DNA from 2 places in the Micromonospora sp. NPDC050276 genome. Region 1 is predicted to be linked to the other one. Evidence: predicted binding sites of a transcription regulator. Region 1 holds the regulator's gene; the other holds the start of a gene.
The links. Region 1 encodes HspR, which represses chaperone genes until heat shock. Its sites were predicted from a motif close to TTGAGTNNNNNNNACTCAA; they were not measured.

Region 1 (3,558 bases):
CGAGGTCGAGGTCAACTCCACCGACGGGCCGGAGCCGTCCGGCCCGCCGGTGGTGGACGCCCCGGCGCAGCCGGTGGACGGCGGCGGGGCGGGCACCTTGCTCGGCGCCGAGTTGGAGGCGCTCCGGGCCGAGCTGGACGAGCGGACCAGGGATCTGCAGCGGGTGTCGGCGGAGTACGCCAACTACCGCAAGCGGGTCGACCGTGACCGCGGCCTCGTGCAGGAGCAGGCGACCGGTTCGGTGCTGGCCGCGCTGCTGCCGATCCTGGACGACCTGGACCGGGCCCGGGAACATGGCGACCTGGTCGGGCCGTTCGGCACGGTGGCGGAACAGCTCACCACCGCGCTGGGCAAGTTCGGCCTGAACGCCTTCGGCGAGCAGGGCGACCCGTTCGACCCGACCCGGCACGAGGCGGTCGCGCACCAGACCTCGGCCGACGTCAGCGAGCCGACCTGTGTCCAGGTCATGCGACGCGGCTACCAGCTCGGTGAGCGGCTGCTGCGCCCCGCGCTGGTCGCGGTCGCGGATCCGGAATAGTGCCAGACAGTGACCGGGCCGTCCCGCCCACCGCGCAGCGGTGGGCGGGACGGCCGGGCCAGGGTCGGAAGGAGGTGGACCGGTGAGTTCGAAGGACTGGATCGAGAAGGACTTCTACGCCGTGCTCGGCGTGGACAAGGCCGCCTCCGCGGATGACATCAAGAAGGCCTATCGGAAGATCGCCCGGGAGTCGCACCCGGACCACAACCCGGGCGACCCGAAGGCCGAGGAGCGGTTCAAGGCCGCGTCCGAGGCGTACAACGTGCTGTCGGACAGTGGCCGCCGTCGCGAGTACGACGAGATGCGTTCGTTGTTCGGTTCGGGCGCGTTCCGGCGCAATGCCCGAGGTGGGGGCCAGCCGGGCGGCATGCCGTTCGACGTCTCCGACATGTTCGGTGGCGGCGCAGGCGGCGATCGTCGCTTCGGAGGCGCCGGCTTCCAGGACCTGTTCAGCTCGATCTTCACCGGTGGACAGGGCGGTGGGCCGGCAGCGCCGCGCGGTCCGGCCCGTGGTCGGGACGTGGAGACCGAGGTGGCACTGGACTTCGGTGACGCGGTGCGCGGGGTGACGCTCCCCCTGACGCTGCGGGCACCGGGAGTCTGCGACACCTGCCACGGCAACGGGGCCAAGCCCGGCACCCAGCCGCGTACCTGCCCGGTCTGTCATGGTGCCGGCGTGACCACCCGCAACCAGGGGTCGTTCAGCTTCTCCGAGCCGTGCCGCAACTGCCAGGGCGTGGGCACCGTGGTCGAGGAGAAGTGCCCGGAGTGCCACGGCAGCGGCGGTGTCACCAAGACCCGCACGATGAACGTGCGCTTCCCGGCCGGTGTGGCCGACGGCCAGCGCATCCGGCTGGCCGGGCGCGGCGAGCCCGGCGAGCGCGGTGGCCCGGCCGGCGACCTCTTCGTGCACGTCAAGGTTCGGCCGGACGAGCTGTTTGGGCGTACCGGAGACGACCTGACGCTGACCGTGCCGGTCACCTTCGCGGAGGCCGTGCTCGGCACGGACCTGCGGGTGCCCACGCTCGACGGCGCGGTGACCCTGCGGGTTCCGCCGGGGACGCCGAGCGGGCGGGTGCTGCGGGCCCGGGGCAAGGGTGTGGTCCGGCGCGACGGGCAGGCCGGTGACCTGCTGGTCACGCTCGACGTGGTGGTGCCGGCCCGGCTGTCGGACGAGGCACGGACGGCGCTGGAGTCGTTCGCGGAGCAGACGCCCCCGGCGGCCCGGGAACATCTCGACGCTCGGGTGCGTCGGGTCAGTTAATCCGGTGGAATGGACGCGGAGGTGAGCGGGATGTCAGGCGAGTTCCTCGGTTCGGGCGACCCTGCCTACGAGGCCAAGGTGCTGATGATCTCGGTTGCGGCGCGGATGGCGGGGATGCACCCGCAGACCCTGCGCCAGTACGACCGACTGGGGCTGGTGCAGCCCGGCCGGGCCGCTGGCGGCGGGCGTCGCTACAGCGTCCGCGACGTGGTGCTGCTGCGCGAGGTGCAGCGGCTCAGCCAGGACGACGGGATCAACCTGGCCGGCGTCAAGCGGATCATCGGGCTGGAGCGGCTGCTGGAGCAGGCACAGCAGCGGGTGGCCCGACTGGAGGCGGAGTTGGACGCCGCGTACCGCCGGGTGGCCGAGCTCGAGTCGCTGGCCCGCTTCCCGGGCCGGGATCTGGTGCCGACCAACCGCACGTCCACCGCCCTGGTGGTGTGGCGGCCCCGCCGTACGCCCGATCGCTGACCTGCCGCTCATACCCGGACCTGTCTCGCGGCCCGGACCGTGCTGGATTCCCCGGCGCGGTCCGGGCCGCTTCGGTTAGCCTGTCGATAAGGGTCCAATCGGCTCAATCCGGACCTATCGGCATGGCGAAGGGGAGCGATGGCGGAGCCGGCGAAGAAGGTGGCCCAGCAGACGGAAGACCGGTTGGAAAGCCTGGCCGAGACCGTCCGCAAGAAGTTCGACAAGGTGACCGAAGGAACCTACCGGGACCGGATCATCGCGGGCCGGTTCGCCGAAGAGGGCGACCACGGCGGCGACACGGGTCGCGCCGAGACGGAACAACGCAAGCAGGACTGACCGGTGACCGACGTGCGGGCCGGGACCCACGGGGGGTCCCGGCTCGTTCGTTGATTGAGTGCGGGCCGGGACGCGGTGATGTCGCGGTGGGGGTCCCGGCTCGTTCGTCGTCATCGAGTGCGGGCCGGGACGCGGGCGACGCCTCGCGCTGACGATTAGCGCGGTCTCAGCCGAGGCGGCGGTTTTCGCGGACCAGGCCGCCTTCGCACCAGTCCCGGTAGACGAAGAGATCCGGTCGGGCCAACAATACCCGCCCGTTGTGCGCCCAGATCTTCATCAGCTCGTCGCCGTCGCGCTCGGCCTGTTCGACGAGCTTGCGGAAACGGCGCTTGGGGTGGGCGCGGAAGTTCGTCCGGATGCCGTCGGCCGCGTAGATGTAGAGGCAGTGCAGCGCGAAACGGCGGGCCGGGCAGGTCGGATCCATCGCTAACTCAAAGAGCGTCAGTACCAGTCGATCACCGGAGACCAGCAGGTCCCAGTCGGGTGGCATCGAAGCCAATGGCACCGAATCGGGCTTGTACGCCCAAGCTCGCAACTCCGCCGGAGTCGGATCGACGGGGTTGGCGAAGCCGTGGAACGTCGATTCCTGCACGCTCACCGGCCAACCTTCCGCTCTCGCCCGCGTCTGGCAACGCTGCCTGCGGACCCTGGCTGCTGGGGCGAAACGGTAACCCGCCGCCGGGTGCTGCGGTAGTCCCCGTGGGGAGCAATTCCGCAACCGTTGGCATGGGCGGGTTCACCGCATCGAGGAAGCTGCCGATGATGCTCCTATGACGGTCCACATTTGACGGTTCCGGCGAGGCGCCGAGACCCAGTTCGTCATGGGGCTGGAGTTGGTCGGGTGGCAGCCGCGGCATTCAGGTCGAGCTCAGTGCAGTGAGTCGGTGACCGGCGTCGGCGTCGGCGCCGGCCGCTGGGCCGCCGCGCGGTTGCGCAGCCATCGCTTGAA
Region 2 (3,558 bases), on a different contig from region 1:
GGGACCTGCTGCGAGGGTTGCGCCCCATCGAGCCGATATCCGGCGACCGGCGACCGGTGGCTGATTCGGAGTTGCTGCTGCGGGTGTTGTGCCACGAGTTCCGGACGCCGATCAGCACGCTGACCTCGCTGACCCGGGCGCTGGCCGACGAGCGTCGTGAGTTGACCAGCGAGGACCGGCGGGCAATCACTGAGCTGGCCCGTGACCAGGCCGCCCACCTGCAGAGCCTGCTGCGCGACGCGACAGCCGGCACCGGCGTGCTGACGCCGGCTCCGCAGCCGGAGCCGGCGGTCGCGCTGGCGGGCATCCTGCGGGAGGCCGCCGCGCTGGTGCCGGTCGGCCGTCGGCGGGCGCGGGCCACCCGGCGGGCGGCCTCCTGCCCGGTGCCGGCCGGACGAACTCGACAGGTGCTGGTCAACCTGGTGGAGAACGCGTTGCGGCACGGGCCACCGGACGGGCAGGTCGGGCTCTACGCCACAGTGCGCGGCCCCGGCCTGAGCATCCTGGTCACGGACGAGGGCCGGGTCGACGACGCGTTGCTGGTCGCGCTGCGGCGTCCGGTGCCGGCCGTCGGGATGTCCGGCCTGGGCCTGTGGATCGCGCGGCAGCTCGTCGCGACGGACGGGGGAGCGTTGCGGGCGCACCGGCTGCGCCCGCGCGGAGTGGCGCTGGAGGTGCTGCTGCCGATGGCTCGCCCGGTGCGTTGACCCGGGCGGGACACCGGTTGGCCCGCTCGGGTCACCGGCGCGGGAACGGCCTCGCTACCTGTTTCTGGTACCGAGGAGGTTAGATGTTCAGCCACGTCAAGGATCTGCAGTTCGAGGCCAAGCCGGACGGCCCGGACGCGGCGTTCGCCCGCCGGTTGCAGGAGGTGCTGGGCGGCAAGTGGGGCGAGATGACCGTCGCCAACCAGTATCTCTTCCAGGGTTGGAACTGCCGGCTGCCCGGCAAGTACAAGGATCTGTTGCTCGACGTCGGCACCGAGGAGATGGGCCACGTCGAGATGATCGTCACGATGATCACCCGGCTGTTGGACAATGCGCCGCTGTCGCTGACCGAGGGGATCGCGGAGGACCCCGGAGGCGCCGCGACCTACGCCGGCGAGAACCCGGCGCACTTCATCCACGGCGGTGGAGGTGCCCTGCCCGCCGACTCCAACGGTGTCCCGTGGAACGGCGCGTTCATCACCGCCAGCGGCAACCTGCTGGCCGATTTCCAGCTCAACGTCACCGCCGAGGCGCAGGGTCGGCTCCAGGTCGCCCGGTTGTTCCACATGACCGACGACCCGGGCGTCAAGCAGATGCTGCGCTTCCTGCTGGCCCGCGACACCATGCACCAGAACATGTGGCTGGCGGCGATCGAGCAGCTCAAAGAGGACGGGCTGGAGGACATGCCGGTGCCCGAGGCGTTCCCGGACTCGGGCGAGTTCACCGAGGAGTACGGCTACACCTACCTGGGCTTCTCCTCGGGCACCGACGCCGCCCAGGGGCGCTGGGCGTCCGGGCCCTCGCCGGACGGCAAGGGCGAGTTCCGGTACGACGACAACCCGCGGGCGAACGCGCCGGAGCCGGTGCTGCCCCCGGGTGATCCCCGCCTGTACGGCACCAACCCGGGGGTGGCCGGCTCGGTGGTGAACACGGTGAAGAGCAAGCTCACCTGAGGTGCCCGTCGGGTCGCCCGCGGGTCGGGCGACCCGACGGAACGGCCGGATGAGTGGCCTGGGTCACAGATCGGAACAAGGGGAACGCTTTGTTACTTGAGTGAGACACGCTCAACTCAACGCGAGGTGTTCGATGGCAACTCTTCCGGTACTTCCCCTGACCGACACCGTGCTGCTGCCCGGCATGGTCATCCCGGTGACCCTCGACCCCACCACCCAGGCCGCGATCGACGCGGCGCGCGCGACCGGCGACCGCAAACTGCTGGCCGTGCCGCGCATCGACGGCGAGTACGGCCCGGTGGGCGTGGTCGCCACCATCGAGAAGGTCGGCCGGCTGCCCGAGGGCGAGCCCGCCGCCGTCATCCGTGGCCTGTCCCGGGCCCGGATCGGCTCCGGCGTGCCCGGCCCCGGTGCCGCGCTCTGGGTCGAGGCGACCGAACTCGACGAACCCGCCTACGCCGGGCGGGCCCGGGAACTCGCCCGCGAGTACCGCGCCCTGGTGACCTCCGTGCTCCAGCAACGGGGCGCGTGGCAGGTCATCGACGCGGTGGAGCGGATGACCGACCTCTCCGAGTTGGCCGACTCGGCGGGTTACGCGCCCTGGCTGACCCTGGAGCAGAAGAACGAGCTGCTCGCCGCGCCGGACGTCACCGCCCGGCTGGAGCTGCTGGTCGGCTGGGTGAAGGACTACCTGGCCGAGCAGGAGGTCACCGAGCAGATCAACAGTGACGTCCGCGAGGGGCTGGAGAAGTCCCAGCGCGAGTTCCTGCTGCGTCAGCAGCTCGCCGCGATCCGCAAGGAGCTGGGCGAGGACGAGCCGGACGGCTCCGCCGACTACCGGTCCCGGGTCGAGTCCGCCGAGCTGCCGGAGAAGGTCCGCGAGGCGGCCATGCGCGAGGTCGGCAAGCTGGAGCGGGCCAGTGACGCCTCCCCGGAGGCGGGCTGGATCCGTACCTGGCTGGACACCGTGCTCGAAATGCCGTGGGGCACGCGTACCGAGGACAACACCGACCTGGCCGCGGCCCGGGCGGTGCTCGACGCCGACCACGCCGGCCTGGCCGACGTGAAGGACCGCATCCTGGAGTACCTGGCCGTGCGCAACCGGCGCGCCGAGCGCAACCTCGGTGTGGTCGGCGGTCGTGGCTCCGGCGCCGTGCTCGCCCTCGCCGGTCCTCCCGGAGTGGGCAAGACCAGCCTCGGCGAGTCCGTGGCGCGGGCGCTCGGGCGCAACTTCGTCCGGGTCTCGCTCGGTGGCGTCCGCGACGAGGCGGAGATCCGCGGGCACCGGCGCACCTACGTCGGTGCGCTGCCCGGTCGGATCGTCCGCGCGCTGCGCGAGGCCGGCTCGATGAACCCGGTCGTGCTCCTCGACGAGGTGGACAAGCTGGCCGCCGGCTACGCCGGTGACCCGGCCGCCGCCCTGTTGGAGGTGCTCGACCCGGCGCAGAACCACACTTTCCGGGATCACTACCTGGAGGTCGACCTCGACCTGTCCGACGTGCTCTTCCTGGCCACCGCCAACGTGGTGGAGTCCATCCCCGGCCCGCTGCTGGACCGGATGGAGCTGGTCACCCTGGACGGGTACACCGAGGACGAGAAGGTCGCCATCGCCCGCGACCACCTGCTGCCCCGGCAGCGGGAGCGGGCCGGGCTGACCGCCGACGAGGTCAGCGTCGCCGACGAGGCACTCGCGCTGATCGCGGGGGAGTACACCCGGGAGGCCGGAGTCCGGCAGCTCGAGCGGGCCCTGGCCAAGATCCTGCGCAAGGTGGCGGTGACGCTGGCGACCGACCCGACGCCGGTACGCGTCGGCACCGACAACCTCACCGGCTACCTGGGTCGACCGAAGTTCACTCCGGAATCGGCCGAGCGCACCGCCGTGCCCGGCGTGGCCACCG

Region 2: the regulator HspR is predicted to act here: its motif matches at 1,757-1,775, upstream of lon (endopeptidase La).

The regions. Positions count from the first base shown of each region.
Region 1 is NZ_JBITJA010000006.1:305,277-308,834, forward strand. Features, by position in the region: gene grpE (nucleotide exchange factor GrpE) at 1-538, shown strand, start outside; gene dnaJ (molecular chaperone DnaJ) at 621-1,802, shown strand; gene ACIBF8_RS15505 (heat shock protein transcriptional repressor HspR) at 1,833-2,273, shown strand; gene ACIBF8_RS15510 (hypothetical protein) at 2,412-2,609, shown strand; gene ACIBF8_RS15515 (hypothetical protein) at 2,776-3,207, opposite strand; gene ACIBF8_RS15520 (cation:proton antiporter) at 3,478-3,558, opposite strand, start outside.
Region 2 is NZ_JBITJA010000004.1:39,056-42,613, reverse strand. Features, by position in the region: gene ACIBF8_RS09095 (sensor histidine kinase) at 1-707, shown strand, start outside; gene ACIBF8_RS09090 (manganese catalase family protein) at 791-1,660, shown strand; gene lon (endopeptidase La) at 1,794-3,558, shown strand, end outside.